Regions from separate parts of the Exiguobacterium sp. PHA03 genome, predicted to be linked through region 1. Evidence: a T-box and tRNA genes for the amino acid it is inferred to sense, from the RefSeq annotation. Region 1 holds a T-box; the other regions hold tRNA genes.
The links. A T-box is a leader RNA that pairs with one kind of tRNA and senses whether it is charged. The one in region 1 lies ahead of Q7C19_RS07925 (valine--tRNA ligase), so its partner is inferred to be a tRNA-Val.
Positions count from the first base shown of each region.

Region 2: it encodes a tRNA-Val, which carries the amino acid that the T-box ahead of Q7C19_RS07925 (valine--tRNA ligase) is inferred to sense. The anticodon was not compared.
Region 3: it encodes a tRNA-Val, which carries the amino acid that the T-box ahead of Q7C19_RS07925 (valine--tRNA ligase) is inferred to sense. The anticodon was not compared.

Region 1 is NZ_JAUTYQ010000001.1:1,488,239-1,493,919, reverse strand. Features, by position in the region: gene hemC (hydroxymethylbilane synthase) at 1-158, shown strand, start outside; gene Q7C19_RS07940 (uroporphyrinogen-III synthase) at 148-828, shown strand; gene hemB (porphobilinogen synthase) at 825-1,814, shown strand; gene hemL (glutamate-1-semialdehyde 2,1-aminomutase) at 1,811-3,121, shown strand; T-box leader at 3,176-3,405, shown strand; gene Q7C19_RS07925 (valine--tRNA ligase) at 3,456-5,681, shown strand, end outside.
Region 2 is NZ_JAUTYQ010000004.1:144,362-150,042, reverse strand. Features, by position in the region: gene Q7C19_RS14575 (polysaccharide deacetylase family protein) at 1-637, opposite strand, end outside; gene yhfH (protein YhfH) at 829-975, opposite strand; gene Q7C19_RS14565 (nitroreductase family protein) at 1,161-1,787, shown strand; tRNA gene Q7C19_RS14560 (tRNA-Val) at 1,927-1,999, shown strand; gene Q7C19_RS14555 (YdhK family protein) at 2,045-2,596, opposite strand; gene Q7C19_RS14550 (HAMP domain-containing sensor histidine kinase) at 2,745-4,094, shown strand; gene Q7C19_RS14545 (response regulator transcription factor) at 4,096-4,743, shown strand; gene Q7C19_RS14540 (histidine phosphatase family protein) at 4,762-5,328, shown strand; gene Q7C19_RS14535 (phytoene desaturase family protein) at 5,388-5,681, opposite strand, start outside.
Region 3 is NZ_JAUTYQ010000004.1:135,547-141,227, forward strand. Features, by position in the region: gene Q7C19_RS14500 (hypothetical protein) at 1-166, shown strand, start outside; gene Q7C19_RS14505 (metallophosphoesterase family protein) at 203-937, opposite strand; gene Q7C19_RS14510 (PTS sugar transporter subunit IIC) at 1,300-2,322, shown strand; tRNA gene Q7C19_RS14515 (tRNA-Val) at 2,420-2,492, opposite strand; gene Q7C19_RS14520 (efflux RND transporter permease subunit) at 2,677-5,681, shown strand, end outside.

The sequences.
Region 1 (5,681 bases):
CGACACTTGTCGGATTCATCGGATCCGTCGATGGGGAGCAAATTCTAATCGAACGCGAATCAGGTCTTGACCCGATGCATCTCGGTCAAGACGTTGCCGAACGTCTGCTTGCTTCGGGCGGTCGTGAGATTCTCGCAACACTTCCGGATGACTTGTAAGCAGGTATTGTTCACGGGAAGTCGACCACCGACGAACGAGCAGATGGCGCGACTGCGTGACGTCGCAATCGAGTCAGTGCATTATCCAGTCATTGAAACGCGACCTGTTTCGTTTACGTTGCCGAAGGGAATTGATTGGCTCATCGTGACGAGTCCGAATGGCGTCCACCGGGTTGCTGATGCATTGCCTGAATTAGCAGAAACGCGTATCGCGGTCGTTGGACGAAAGACAGCAGATGCACTTGCGAAGTATGGTCGAACAGCCGACTTTTGTCCGTCAACCTTTACAGGAGACGCACTCGTCGCAGAACTGGGACCACACTTGTCTGACGGCGATCATATCGTTTTTGCGCGAGGGAACCGATCGCGGCAAGCACCGGTCGATCAGTTACGAAAACTGAATCGATATACGATCGAGGATATTATCACCTATGAAACCGTCACCCGTCGACTACCTGAAGCTCTTATCAGAAATGCCACCTATATTGGACTGCAGAGTCCTTCCGCTGTCGAAGCGATTGCTCCGCTAGACCTGAAGACGACCTTCATCGTCATCGGGACGATCACGGAGCAAGCAGCAAAAGCAGCCGGACTTCAACCGATTCATGTCGCCCGTGAATTCACGGTGGACGGCATGATTGATCGTATCATTGAGGAGGAATCAGCATGAACACATTAGAATACGCACGTCACCGTCGTTTACGTCATACCGCATCACTCCGGTCACTCGTCCGCGAGAACCAGTTGCATAAATCGGATTTGATTTATCCGATCTTCGTTGCTGAAGGCGAAGATATCAAACGCGAAGTCAGCTCGATGCCTGGCGTCTTCAACTTATCACTCGATCATCTGACGGCTGAGATCGAAGAAGTCGTCGCACTCGGAATCGAATCCGTCATCTTATTCGGTGTCCCGCACGACCACTTAAAAGACGAGCAAGGATCAGGTGCGTTTCACGATCACGGGATCGTTCAAGAGGCAACACGTCTCGTCAAAAAAGTTGCTCCGCAGCTAACGGTCATTGCCGACACATGCTTATGTGAATATACGTCGACAGGTCACTGTGGAATCGTTGCGGACGGAACGGTCGATAATGATGCGTCATTACCGCTTCACGTCAAAACAGCCATCTCACAAGCTCAGGCGGGTGCCGATGTCATCGCTCCATCATCAATGATGGACGGATTCGTCGCAGCGATTCGTCAAGGGTTGGACGAGAACGGCTTCAGCCATATTCCGGTCATGAGCTATGGCGTTAAATATGCATCTGCTTATTATGGTCCATTCCGTGACGCGGCAAACTCGGCACCAGGAGAAGGCGACCGGAAAGGCTACCAAATGGACCCAGCAAACCGTCGCGAAGCGTTCCGAGAAGCAACAGCGGACGTCGATCAAGGAGCTGACTTCATGATCGTCAAACCTGCGCTTGCGTTCATGGACATCATTCGTGATGTGCGCGAGCGGATTGATCTACCAATCGTTGCGTATAACGTATCGGGTGAGTATGCGATGGTCAAAGCTGCAGCCCTGAACGGCTGGATCGACGAAGAACGAATCGTCCTTGAGACGATGCTTGGCTTTAAACGAGCAGGAGCTGATTTAATTATCACCTATTTCGCAAAAGACATTTGTCGTTACCTGGAGGGGTCGAAATGAGCTTAATTAACCAGAACTCAAAATCAAAAGAAGCGTTCGAGCGGGCACTCCCGCTCATGCCGGGTGGTGTCAACAGTCCAGTGCGTGCTTATAAATCGGTCGGGATGACACCAATTTTCGCAGATCATGCGAAAGGATCAAAGCTCTATGATATCGACGGAAAAGAGTATATCGATTACGTCCTGTCATGGGGACCGATGATTCTCGGTCATGCCGATCCAATCGTCACGTCAGCGATTCAAGAACAAGCGACGCGTGGCTGGAGTTACGGGACACCAACAGAAATCGAATCAGCGATGGCGGAAGTCGTCATCAGTCGTGTACCGTCGGTCGAAGTCGTCCGGATGGTCAATTCGGGTACAGAAGCGACGATGGCTGCCCTTCGTCTCGCGCGCGGCTATACAGGTCGGACAAAAATCTTGAAGTTCGAAGGCTGTTACCACGGTCATGGGGACTCACTCTTGATTAAAGCAGGTTCAGGTGTCGCGACACTTGGACTACCGGATTCACCAGGCGTTCCAGCGCAAATTGCGAGCATGACACTGACGGTTCCTTACAACGATTTGGATGCTGTCCGGATCGCGTTTGAAAAACACGGCGACGATATCGCGGGTGTCATCGTCGAACCGGCTGCTGGGAACATGGGCTTCGTGCCACCAGAACCAGGATTCCTTGAAGGCTTACGGGAAATCACATCAGAAAACGGTGCGTTATTAATTTTTGACGAAGTCATGACTGGTTTCCGTGTCGGATTCCACTGTGCGCAAGGACACTTCGGTGTCACGCCGGATATCACGTGTCTCGGTAAAGTCATCGGCGGCGGAATGCCAGTCGGTGCTTATGGCGGACGTCGTGACATCATGGAACAGATCGCACCACAAGGTCCAATTTATCAAGCAGGTACGTTATCCGGGAACCCACTTGCGATGGCAGCGGGTCTAGCGACACTGACGCAATTGAAACCCGAGCACTATGAAGAGTTCGACTGGAAAGCGAGCCGTCTGTCTGAAGGCTACCTGAATGCTGCGGCGAAATATAACATTCCACTGACGACGAACCGTGCGGGTGCGATGTTTGGTGTCTTCTTCACGGATGAACGTGTCACGAACTTCGAAAAAGCGAAAACATCGAACCTTGAGATGTTCCGTTCGTATTATCAAAAGATGGCGGCGCGTGGTGTCTTCTTACCACCATCACAATTCGAAGGTCTCTTCCTCTCGATTGCCCATACGGACGAAGATATCGAACAGACGATTGAAGCCGTCGAATTGACGTTCAAGGAACTCCAAGTTGAGTTCGATCGTTAAGCAGTTCTTGACGATTGCTTGAACTCTCGGCTAAAATGAATAAAGAAGAAAATGGCAACAGCGATGACGGGAAGAGTAGTCCTGTATTCGTACCGGCGTAGAGAACACATCCTTGGCTGAAAGATGTGACGGACGAACAGGAGGAAGGTCACCCCACGAGCTGGTATCGTGAGTCTTACGAGCGATATCCGTCCTCCACACGTTACGTGGCTCGAGGGCATCCGATGTTGGATGAACTAAGGTGGTACCGCGGAAAAAAGCAACGGCTTTCTTTCGTCCTTAGCATAGGACGAGAGAAGCCGTTTTTATTATGGACAAAAAGGGAGCGATCAAGATGCAGGAATTATCAATGCCAACGAAGTATGATCCGCAGGCAACGGAAGAAAAATGGTACGACTTTTGGGTGAGAGGTGACTATTTCAAAGCCGATCAAGATCCAGAAAAAGAGCCGTACACGATCGTCATTCCACCCCCGAACGTCACAGGTAAATTACACCTTGGTCACGCGTGGGACACGACGTTACAAGACATGCTGACGCGGATGAAACGGATGCAAGGATTTGACGTTCTTTATTTACCAGGAATGGACCATGCCGGTATCGCGACGCAAGCAAAAGTCGAACAAAAACTGCGGGCAGAAGGGAAATCACGTCTTGAAATGGGTCGTGAGAAATTCCTCGAGCAATCTTGGGCATGGAAAGAAGAGTATGCGTCAACGATCCGTGCACAATGGGCAAAACTCGGTCTTGGACTCGATTACTCGCGTGAACGCTTCACGCTCGACGAAGGGTTGTCAGAAGCAGTTCAAGAAGTCTTCGTTAAACTTTACGAAAAAGGCTTGATCTATCGTGGCGAATACATCGTTAACTGGGACCCAGCGACGAAAACAGCGATCTCGGATATCGAAGTCATCTACAAGGATATCGAAGGGGCGTTTTACCACCTCAGCTATCCACTGACGGACGGTTCAGGTCATGTTGAACTAGCGACGACACGTCCTGAGACGATGCTTGGTGATACAGCGATTGCCGTGAACCCGAAGGATGAGCGTTACGCTCACCTCGTCGGAAAAACGATCACGTTACCAATTGTTGGTCGCGAGATTCCGATTGTTGCGGATGAATATGTCGACATGGAGTTCGGTACAGGTGTCGTGAAGATTACACCTGCACACGACCCGAACGACTTCGAAGTCGGTAACCGCCACGAATTACCACGTGTCCTCGTCATGAATGAAGATGGAACGATGAACGAGAATGCAGGTAAATACGAAGGCATGGATCGTTTCGAATGCCGGAAACAAATCGTTGAAGATTTAAAAGCAGAAGGTGTTCTAATCAAAATCGAACCACACTTGCACTCTGTTGGTCACTCGGAACGTTCAGATGCAATCGTCGAGCCGTATCTCTCATTACAATGGTTCGTCAAAATGGAACCACTCGCGCAAAAAGCACTCGAGGAACAACAAGGACCAGACAAGGTCAACTTCGTTCCACAACGCTTTGAAAACACATACGTACGCTGGATGGAAAATATCCGTGACTGGTGTGTTAGCCGTCAACTGTGGTGGGGACACCGGATTCCGGCTTGGTACCATAAAGAAACAGGCGAAGTATACGTTGGCAAGGAAGCACCAGCCGATCTCGAGAACTGGGAGCAAGACAACGATGTTCTCGATACATGGTTCTCTTCAGCCCTTTGGCCGTTCTCAACGATGGGTTGGCCGAATACGGACGCAGCAGATTATCAGAAATACTTCCCGACATCGACACTGGTTACGGGATACGACATCATCGCCTTCTGGGTATCACGGATGATCTTCCAATCGTATGAATTCACGGGACAACGTCCATTCCAAGACGTCTTGATCCACGGATTGATTCGTGATTCGGAAGGACGCAAAATGTCGAAATCCCTCGGAAATGGGATTGATCCGATGGATGTCATCGAGAAATACGGTGCTGATTCACTGCGTTGGTTCTTAACGACTGGATCGACACCAGGCAACGACCTCCGCTTCTACTGGGAAAAGATTGAAGCAACGTGGAACTTCTCGAACAAACTATGGAACGCAAGCCGTTTTGCCTTGATGAACATGGACGATTTAACGTTTGATCAGATTGATTTGACAGGCGAAAAATCACTCGCAGATAAGTGGATCCTGACACGTTTACAGACAACGATTGATGACGTGACACGTCTATCGGATAAATATGAGTTTGGTGAAGCAGGACGTATTCTCTATCACTTCATCTGGGAAGACTTCTGTAACTGGTATATCGAGATGGCGAAGTTGCCGCTCAACGGAGAAGACGAAGCAGCGAAACAAACGACGCGTTCGGTTCTTGCCTATACACTCGACCGGATCATGCGCTTGATGCATCCATTCATGCCGTTCATCACGGAAGAAATCTGGCAACACTTACCGCATGAAGGTGAGACGATCACACGTGCCGCATGGCCGACACGCGAGGCGTCACTCGACTTCCCGGAAGCTGTTCCAGCATTTGAAGCGGTTCAGAACGTCATCCGTTCGGTTCGTAACATCCGCGCGGAAGTG
Region 2 (5,681 bases), on a different contig from region 1:
ACCAGTCCATTGAATCGATCGACCAGTCCCATACTCGGAAGTCTGCAGCGTGAATGGCAGATGCCATTTTTTTCGTGATGCCTGGATCAGAGCCATAAGGTGGTCGTGTCAAATGTGGTGTTAGCTTCGTCAACTCATGGATTTTCTTCTGAACACTTTGCATCTCTGAGACATACTTTCCTTTTTTGTACAATGTATCGTAATCGTGTGTTTCCCCGTGTAAGCCGATGTAATGTCCGGCTTTCGCAGCAGCTTTAACTTCTTGCGGAAAAGCATCTATTTGTGTTCCGAGATAAAAGAAAGTGGCACGAGTCTGAAGTTGATCCAATGTTCGAAGTAAGTCCGGTGTTAATGCGGATGGACCATCCTCGAATGTTAAATAAGCGACTTTTTTCGTCACACCATTCCATTTTTCCACGCGTGCTTTTTCCATATTGACGACAGGGACTTCAGTAATGGATTTACCTGTCGTAATGGATTGTTGTTCAGGAGTAAATACGTATCGATAAGCGACATATCCCCCAACTCCGAGAAAGACAAGTGTGAGAAGTAAGAAGAACCGAGGGAAAAACTTTCTTTTTTTTGTCCGCGGTCGTGGACCGAGTTCGCTAGCGTGGCTTGAGGTAAATGGATCCATCGTTGTCTGTCGCTCCTTTTGTCAAAAATATCATATACAGATAATGTAACATTCTGACTGTTTCTTTTGTAACAAACAGATGACAAAAAGATGACGAAAAATCGATTTTTCTAAAAAATATCGATTTATTTAGAAGAAGTTTGTAAGAAATAAAAAAACAACCACTGAATAAGTGATTGTTTCATGTGTTATTAGTGTTCTGTTACAGCACACTCATCGCATTCCGTTTGATAGGATTCACATTGTTCATCCATCTCTTTTCCGCAATGGGCACACGTCTTGACGGGAAGCTCACGATAGAATGCAGCAGATGCTTCTTGGTAAAGGGGTTGTTCCATGTGTTTTTTCCTCCTTCAAAATAAACGCAATGGTCTTTTTCTTGTTTTTATTGTATTAGTACAGAAGTTTAATGTCAACTATTGTTTTATAACAGTAAATTCGTTTGAAGTATTGATAGAGGACAATAAAAAAGAGACATGCTACGATATCTAAGTAATCTGATAATAATAAGGGGGATTTACACATGACACAGGCAACACTTGATACAATGCATGTCTTAACAGAAAGACGTTCCGTTCGTCATTACGACGAAACGTTCAAACTTTCAAAACAGGAAGTGGAAGAACTATTAGAATGGACGACAGCGGCGCCGAGTGCTTGGAATTTGCAACACTGGCATTTCACGGTCTTCCATTCAGAAGAAGCGAAGCAACAGCTTGCACCGATCGCATACAATCAGCCGGCTATCACTTCGGCTTCAGCAATCATTGCGATTCTAGGGGATGTTCAAGCCAATCGAAACTACAATCCGGTTTATGGTCCGGCAGTAGAAGCGGGTGGTATGACAGAAGAATTGTTCGATTCGATCAAAGAACAAGTAGAAGGCGCTTATCAAAGTGAAGCGTATGGTCGCGACGCGGCAATGTCGAATGCGAGTCTTGCTGCGATGCAATTGATGCTTGCGGCAGAAGCGCGTGGATTATCAACACTCGCAATGGGTGGATTTGATCATCAACGTTTTACGGAAACGTTTATTACCGAATCACGGTATGTACCGGTCATGTTAATTGCTGTCGGTAAAGCGGTCGAAAATGCAAAAAAACGTCCAGCACTCCGTTTACCGATCGATCGAGTATCAACCTTCCTGTAAGTCATTCAAAATGGAGGAAGCGGGGGGCAATTCCTCCATTTTAATTTTTTTATTTTTTTTCGGAAAAAGACTTGTCAGCCTTTTAGTTTCTTGATATATTAATACATGTCCTAGCAAGTACATTACGTACTGCAAACATGATTCTGTAGCTCAGCTGGGAGAGCGCTACCTTGACAGGGTAGAGGTCGCTGGTTCGAGCCCAGTCAGAATCATACCGAAAGCCCGCTTCTCCTTTATAGGAAAAGCGGGTTTTTTTATTATTTCTTTATCTCATCCTCGGTGACCCATTTATGATTTTTCACCATCTCTCCACCGTCCGTTGGTTCATAGTTCACCATGTAGACAGTCGTTTCTTTTACTTCATCAATCGTCGCTTTAGCTCCATCCATACCTTTCATATGATCTGCCTTGACAGTCGTTTCATCACCAACTTGCAGTGGCTTAGTTGGAACTGGATCAAGTTCTTCCTGAATGACCCATTTGTGATTTTTCACCATCTTTCCACCAGTAGTCGGTTTATAACTGATCGCATAGACGACAGTATCATAAGCACCGGCAATCGTTGCTTTTGCTCCGTTCATTCCGTCCATATGATTCGTCGTCAAAGTGACATTACTGCCTCTCGGATAAGTCGGATCACTAGCTTTCTTTAAACCAGACGGTACCTTTCCGTCACTCGAATGCATCATATCTCCATGTGACATGTCGTGTGAGTCACTATTACTTCCATCGTTATTGGCGGATCCACATGCACCGAGCCAAATCGTAGAACTAAGAGCAAGTACAGTTAACGTCAATGATTTTTTCATATTAAAACCCTCCTGAAGTCATTAGTCTTCTTTACTATACCCAGCGTATGTGCAAATCGTGTGCAGATGAGGTGACAGTTTCGTTTGTCTGCATCGATCGCGTTTTTTTTAGCTATACTAAAAGTGGAGAGAAAAAGGAGGAATCGTCATGCGTCGTATTTCATACTCAGTTGGAGGAATCGTGCTTTCGGCATTTTTAATTTGTGGCAGTGTGTTGTTCGGGACATTGTATTATCAGTTGTCTCAAACACGAACGCAGGAAGTAGTAGACGGTTTACTGAACCGAGGAAATACACACCGTGATGTCCTTGTCGATTCCTATGACCAAACGACGATGCGCCATGTCAGCATGATGGAAGCAGATTCATCGTTTACTGTGGTGATCACTGATGCAGATGGAAAACAACTTGAAGCGTCACGACCTTTGTCGAATGAGATGAAGAGCATGTTAGAGCATACGGATTTTGATTACCGTCAACAAGGAAAAATCGTGACGATGCGTGACTTTTTAATGACGGACAGTCCCATCACCATTAACGGGGAACATCGTGGTCATGTATTCATGTTCGCTTCTAAAGCAATCGTAGATCACGTACTTGATCCGTTGAAACAGCAGTTTTTCCAAGTGGGTCTGCTAGCGCTTTTATTAGCAGGTGCTGCAAGCATTTGGACGACCCGACTCATTTCTCGTCCGTTGATTCAGATGGAAAAAGCGACAGCGCGTCTATTGGATGGGGAAGGTGGAGAGTTGCCGATTGATCGAAAAGATGAACTGGGACAATTGGCGCGTTCGATTCAGCAATTAAAACAAGATCTCGATTTTTTGAATCGGGAACGATCCGAATTTTTAGCAACCGTATCTCATGAACTACGAACACCATTGACATATATAAAGGGATACGCGGATATTCTCGAACGCCAAACGTTGACGCCGGATGAGCAACAACGCTACATTACGATCATTCGAGAAGAAAGTCAGCAAATGAATGAATGGATTGAGCAATTGTTTTGGTTAGCACGAATTGACGCCAATGCTTTTATGATGGAGCGAAAACCTGTCGATGTCGAAGACTTGATTCATCAAGTGATACGATTGATGCGTCCAGACATCGAACAAGAAAATGTTTCGTTCGAGATAGAAGGTGAGCGATTAGAAGTGATGGGTGACGCTCAGCAGCTCCGTCAGATGATCGTGAATATCATTGAAAATGCACGGCGACATACGACGTCGGGAAAAATTATCGTTCGTTATGGTGTCAACGCATTAGGGGCTTTCATTCAAATCGAAGATACAGGAGAAGGGATCGCTGCAGAATCTTTACCTCATGTAACGAAACGGCTCTACCGAACGGAAGCATCTCGTTCTCGAAAACATGGAGGAACTGGAATCGGACTCTCCATCGTTGAAGCAATTGCTCAAACACATGGAGCAGAATTGAACATCAAGAGTCAACTTGGACATGGAACACAAGTGACACTGCAGTGGAAGGAGAAATAAAATGCCGCATGTATTGATCGTAGATGATGAACCAAGAATGCTTGAACTGCTCAAACTGTATATTCAGCCGTATGGATATACGTGTCAGCTTGTGGATTCTGCGCAACAAGCTCTTGATCTCTGCCGTCAGCACGTATTCGACCTGATTTTACTAGATGTCATGATGCCGGATATGGATGGCTGGACATGTTGTCGTCTCATTCGAGAACACTCTAACATCCCGATCTTGATGGTTACGGCTCGGAATCAACGGGAAGACATCATTCGGACACGAGAAGTAGGAGCGAATGATTACATATCAAAACCGATTCAAGAAGGGGAACTGATCGGGCGAATGGAAGTTTTATTACAGCAACAGTATGATGGTCTATCCTATGACCGGGAAAGCTATCGTTGTAGTTACCTCCAACAAAAGATTTCGTTAACGAAAACGGAATTTGAGTTGTTAGGTGTATTTTTGGATTCTCCACGACGTGTTTGGACACGGGATCAGCTGACGACGATGTTATGGGGAGCGGAAGCGTCTGTAGACGAGCGGACAATCGACTCGCATATCAGACATTTAAGAGAAAAACTACGTGTTTGCGGTTTTCCAATCGAACAGCATCTGGAAACGGTTCGCGGAATCGGATACCGCTGGATACACTAGTAAGAAGGAGATTCAAACATGACGACACTCTATTTCGTACGGCACGCACATTCGACATACTCACCGGATGAACGGAGACGTCCACTTTCCGATAAAGGACAGACAGATGCAAGACGTTTACTTGAAACGTTTCAAGAAATTCCAATCGACAGATTCTATAGTAGTCCGTATCAGCGGGCGATCGAGACGGTTGCACCGCTCGCGGAGGCACGTCGACAACCAATTATTGAGGTAGAAGAACTAAGAGAGCGATTACTAGCACCTGGAGAGCTTGACGGTTTTCAGGAGGCGGTTATGTATGTATGGCAACATCCGAACGATAATCCATTCGGGGGCGAAACGAACAAAGAAGCAGCGCAACGCATTCGGCAATTCATCGATGAACTGGTGGAGAAGCATTCCGACGAAATAGTTGTTCTTGGAACACATGGAAACATCATGGTGTTACTTCTCGAAACATTCGATCCGACATTTGATTATACATTTTGGAAATCCTTACCGATGCCAGCCGTGTGCCGGTTGGAAGTGAAATCAGGAGGAGAGGTAGATATTCACGTCGTACCACTTTTGACGAATGTAAAGTAAAAAAAGAGACGGAACTGATGAGTAAATCAGTTTCCGTCTCTTTTGTAATCAAAGAAATCTTAAGGCGTAGGAATAGCACCTTCATGTTTTCGGATCAAATCAGCTGTTAATTGACCGGATAAGGTGACCATTGGCACACCGCCGCCTGGGTGTGTAGAACCACCAACGAAATAAAGTCCTTCGTATAACTCGCTCTTCGATGGAATCTTGAATCCACCATTTTTCTTCCGATCAGCTGCGACACCATAAATCGATCCACCGTTTGGACCATATAAGTCCTTCAGATCTTCTGGGGTGAAGCGATATTCAAACTCGATTGATTCCCGAAGACCGTAAAGTCCCATTCGTTCGAG
Region 3 (5,681 bases), on a different contig from region 1:
TGTTTTATTTCTTGCAACACTGATCAGTCTTGTTCTTGCCTTTTTCGTGGCCCCTGTACTTGCACTATTCTTCTACTGGTCACGCCACTCGTTGAAACGAAATATCGGTATCCTGTTACTGATTATCGTCTGCCTCGTCTCAATCATGACGAAACTGTCTGCATGATCGACTTCCTTCATGATCTATTCATGAAGGTTTTTTTCATGATCTATTTCCGAAGAAGAGACGTCGCATCAATTCACGTTCCGGCATTTCTGTTGTATTGAGTACATTTAGAAATGGGCGGTCATCGTAAGGAATCGTCAGGATTTCCGAACGAACTTGTCCTTTTTCTAAAGTGAGGATTGCTACTGGGGCAAGAGCTGTTTCCTGACACCCGATCGCTCCAGGGTTGATGTACAGCGTTTGATCCGTCTCAACTTGTTGTGCTGGATGGTGGTGACCAAAGCCAATGATTCGCGCCTCATTTCCGGAAAAAAGGACGGGTAAGTTTTCTTTCGTTCCATCCACTGCTGGCTTTAAGGGCTCCTCACCGATTTTTTTCGTCTGATCGGCATAGGCATAATGTGTCAGATACATCGTTTGTTCCTGATGGGTGACATTCAATACACGCGGTAAACGCTCCAAATAACTCTGATTCTCCTGCGTCAATGAATCTGCAATCCATTGGTGATGCTCTTTCGCATGTTGGTAACTAGCGGGATAGACATCCCCATGAATCAAAGCAAGGACGCATTCATCATGGTTTCCTGAAATCGTCTGAATATCAGGTCGCTGCCTTAACAAATTGATGACCTCATTATGTTCAGGTCCGATACCGACGAGATCACCGAGGCAATATATAGCATCGATGTCTGAAGACTGATCGAGATAGGACAACACGGCACGCAATGCTGAAGCATTCCCGTGAATATCTGCAAAAATCATTACTTTCATGTAAACGCCTCCATTGTTAGTACATTAGGATTTCCCGATGATAGCGTGAATTCCTATTAGATTTAGAGAAAAAATAAATTGTCAGAAAATATTGATTATTGATCAGAAGCATGTTAGGCTTAGAAAAATTCACAGAGAGGGGCACGATTGAATGATTCCGACGCAACAGCCATTTAACCAAGCCGGACGACTGATTATTCTATGCATGAGGGACTGAAAACTTTTCCGGTGATGAAACGGAAATGATTTTTGGGCCCTCCTTTCGATGCATCGAATGAGGCGCCCGCACAGAATGAGTGGCGCCTATCCCAAAAATGGATAGGCTTTTTTCATGGCAAAAAATAGAGATAGATAGAGAGAGGATGACAACGTTGAAAGAATATGCGATGGATCGAATGGTAAAAGTATCAGCTGGAATGGCGAATGCCGTTCTTGTAACACTCGGTGTCGGACTCCTGATTGAGACGCTCGGCAATTTTTTACATATCCAAATGCTACTGACGATTGGCGGCGTCGCAAAAGTACTGCTTGCTCCTGCACTCGGTGCCGGTATCGCCTTTCAGCTCGGAGGAAACACACTTGTCCTGTTCAGCGCGATGATCGCAGCGACGATAGGTGGTGCTGCGCTTCAATCGACTGCTTCTGGACTCGTTCTTGCCCCCGGTCAGCCAATCAGTGCATTACTCGCAGCTGCGGTCGCTGTATACGTTGGAAAACGCATGACTGGAAAAACAAAATTTGACATGATGGTCATCCCGATGAGTGCTGTGCTTGCCGGTGGTATCACTGGTATCGGTGCTGCTGCCGTAACGACACCACTCCTTACAAAATTCAGCGCTATGATCACCGCTTCAGTCGAATCGTCTCCTATTGCTACATCTCTTGTCATTGCACTCATCTTTAGTGTCTTATTGATGTCTCCCGCTTCGTCCGCTGCACTCGCTATCGCTTTGCAGCTTGATCCTGTAGCAAGTGCCGCTGCACTCATTGGCTGTTCCGCTCAATTCGTTGGCTTCACATTGATGGCATATCGTCAGACGGATCCCGGTGGTTTGATTGCTTCTTTCTTTGTCACACCTAAAGTACAATTCCCGAATATCGTTAAAAATCCACGTCTTGTCGTTGCACCGTTTCTCGCAGCGATGATTTCAGCTCCTGTAGCGACGCTTCTTCTCTCTTTGAAAGTACCATATGAACTCGCTGGACTCGGTTTAAATTCGATGATTGCGCCACTCAATATCTTCGTCAACCAAGGTCCTCAGGCGTTCCTTATCTTCTTCTTGACTGGTGTCGTTTTACCTGGCGTCTTGACACTCGTCTTCTATCGATTGACGACTGTCGCAGGCTGGACGAAGCGTGGCGATCTTCATCTCGAAATCCAATAAAATAATATCTCTACCTTCCAACTATTCCTGATTGATTTCGGGAATAGTTTTTTTAATGCAAAAAAAATCGTTCCTTCGAAAAGGAACGATTTCGGTATGATTCTGACTGGGCTCGAACCAGCGACCTCTACCCTGTCAAGGTAGCGCTCTCCCAGCTGAGCTACAGAATCATGCTGTGTTGTTACTGGGTATATTTTTATTATAGCAGCATATCGAAAGGTGTAAAGCCTTTTTAACAAAAAAAATTATCTTTTTTCAAAAAGATCTTTTTGAATAAAACAGTTTTAAAGTTGCGGGTTCTATGAGTGTCCTCTACTATGTAAATAAGCACATATAAACGAAAGGAGTGTTCATATGAACTTTTTAACCCGATTCAGTTTAAAGAATTCGGTGGCTGTTTTCATCATCGCCATTCTTTTAGTTTTAGGAGGCGTCTATTCTTTCTCGAAATTAAAAGTCGATCAGTTCCCAGAAATCGAATTTCCTCAAATCTCTGTTGAAGCAGTATATCCTGGTGCTTCGCCCGACGATGTCGATAAACAAGTCGTCTCGAAGCTTGAAACTGCTTTGAAAGGAATCGAAGGAGCTACTAAGCTGACAAGCTCTTCTTATGAAAGCATCGGTATCTTAAACATCGAATTCCCGTTCGATACTGATATGGATAAAGTCGAACAACAGATTGATGCTGCAATCCAAGATGCGAATCTACCAGAGGAAGCAACAACGAAATTAAATCGTCTGTCCTTTGGATCGTTCCCAATCTATAATATCTCTTTCTTTAGTAAGGATGGTAAAGACATCGAAAAAATCCTCAAGGACGATATCGAACCTGAACTTAATAAGATTCCAGGAATCAATAGCGTTTCCGTTGGTGGCTACAAAGATGATCTCGTTCAAATCACCGTCGATAATCAGAAAGCAACAGAAGCAGGACTCTCGCTCTCAAGTATCAAGGAACAAATCAACGGAAAGTATGTCTCGTTCCCATCTGGTCAGCTATCAGAAAACGATTCAAAAATACCGATTCGCGTTGAGGAAAAACTAGAAAATCTAGATAAACTAAAAAATCTACAATTGACACCCGTTGCAGGTGCGACTAGTTCAGCTAGTAGCGATCAAACAGGTGGTTCATCTGCTGGCGGTCCACCACAAGGTGCAACACAAGGACCACCAAGTACAACAGGTGGAGCAGCTACAGATCAGGCGTCTGAACCTGCAGAACCGATTCGTCTAGAAGATATTGCAAAAATCGAAGCAGTCTCGCAACAAAGCGAAAAAACACGTTACGATTTAAAAGATTCCTTATCGATGGCAATCACGAAAAAACAAGATGCCAATACGGTCGAAATCGCAGATGAAGTCACGAAGATCCTTAATAAATATGACGATCAAGTCGACTATACGATTGGGATCGATTCAGCGAAGGATATCGAGGAATCCGTCGCGACACTCGTCAAAGAAGGATTACTTGGTGCCCTCTTTGCCTCTCTCGCTGTACTCTTGTTCTTACGAAATATTCGCGCAACGATTATTGCCATCGTCTCGATTCCTTTATCGTTACTCATTGCTGCTATCTTCTTGAACTGGCAAGATATTTCTCTGAACATCATGACACTTGGCGGGATGGCCGTTGCGGTCGGTCGTGTCGTTGATGATAGTATCGTCGTTATCGAGAACATCTTCCGGCGTGTTCGAAAATCCGAATCCGGTATGACGGATGAGATCATCGAACAATCGACAAAAGAGATTTTAAAAGCAATCACGTCATCGACGCTAACGACCGTCGTCGTCTTCCTGCCAATCGGATTCGTCGGTGGAATCACTGGTAAGTTCTTCTTACCGTTTGCTTTGACAATTATTTTCTCATTACTTGCTTCACTACTCGTTGCGATCACGATCGTACCGATTCTTGCGAAATTTGCCTTTAAGAAGGTTCCAGCAGAAGAAAAAGAAGGTGCTCTTCAACGGTGGTATGGCAAGCTGATTGAAAAGTCACTCTCGCATAAGGCGACGATCTTAATTGTATCGTTCATTCTTCTCGGCGGTTCTCTAGCGATCGTTCCACGTCTCGGCTTTACGTTCATTCCGAACGAAGCCTCAAAGACACTAACGGCATCGCTTGAACTTCCGGCTGCCACATCGCTCGAGAAAACGAGCGACGTCTCATTTGAGATGGAACAGATGTTTGATAAAGAACAAGCAATCGCTGACGTCACGACGTCTGTCGGAGCACGAGACTTTACGACAGGCTTACGTCTCGATAATAAAGCAAGTTATTTCTTGAACCTGAAGGACGGCGCGAACGTTGAGCAAACGATCAAATCACTTGAGACACAGATGGAGGACATCGCTCAAGAGGAAAACGTCAATGTCAAAATCAGCGTAGCTGAATTATCAACAGGTGGTCCTCCGTCGAACAACAACGTCGATGTCGACCTGTTCTCGAACGATCTCGAAGCGCTTCAAAAAGCTGCGAAATTAGTCGAGGATAATATGTCCAAAAATAGTGATTTAAAATATATCACAAACAACTTCAGCGAAAAACAAAAGCAATTCCTCGTTGAAATCGATCCTGAAAAAGCAAGTGATCGTGGACTATCCGGCTTTCAGATCCTCGGGACCGTCAATGATCAAACGAAGCCTGTTACTGTTGGCACGTTGAATCTTGATAATAAAGATCAAGATGTACAATTGTCTTATGAAAAAGGACTCGTTTCGAAGAAAGATCTCGAAGACGTCCAACTGTTCTCAGCAAACGGTCCTGTTGCTCTAAAAGATGTCGCGACCGTCAAAGAAGTTGAGACCTTCACATCAATTCAGAAGCTCGACGGAAAAGTATATGCTCGCGTTTCCGGACAAGTTAAAGGAGACGACGTACAAAACGTTTCTAATGCTGTAAAAACAGAGGTCGAAAAAATTAATTTACCGGACGGTGTCTCGTTGACAAGTGGTGGTGGGAATGATGATACAGTCGAAATCTTCCAGTCCCTCGGAATCGCGATTGTCGTTGCAATCGGGCTTGTTTACCTGACGATGCTGATCACGTTCGGAAAAGCACGAATTCCGTTCATCATCTTGTCTTCACTGATTTTTGTTCCAATCGGTTCACTCGTCACGCTCTTCTTTGCAAATGAACCATTATCGGTCAGTGTCATGATCGGCTTCTTGATGTTAATTGGTATCGTCACCACGAATGCCATCGTTCTCGTCGACCGTATTGGTCAAAACGTTGGTCGTGGTATGCCAATTCGCGAATCATTGATTGAAGCGGGTAAAACACGATTGCGTCCAATCCTGATGACCGCATTCGCAACGATCATGGCATTGGTACCACTCGCATTAACAACTTCTTCAGGGAC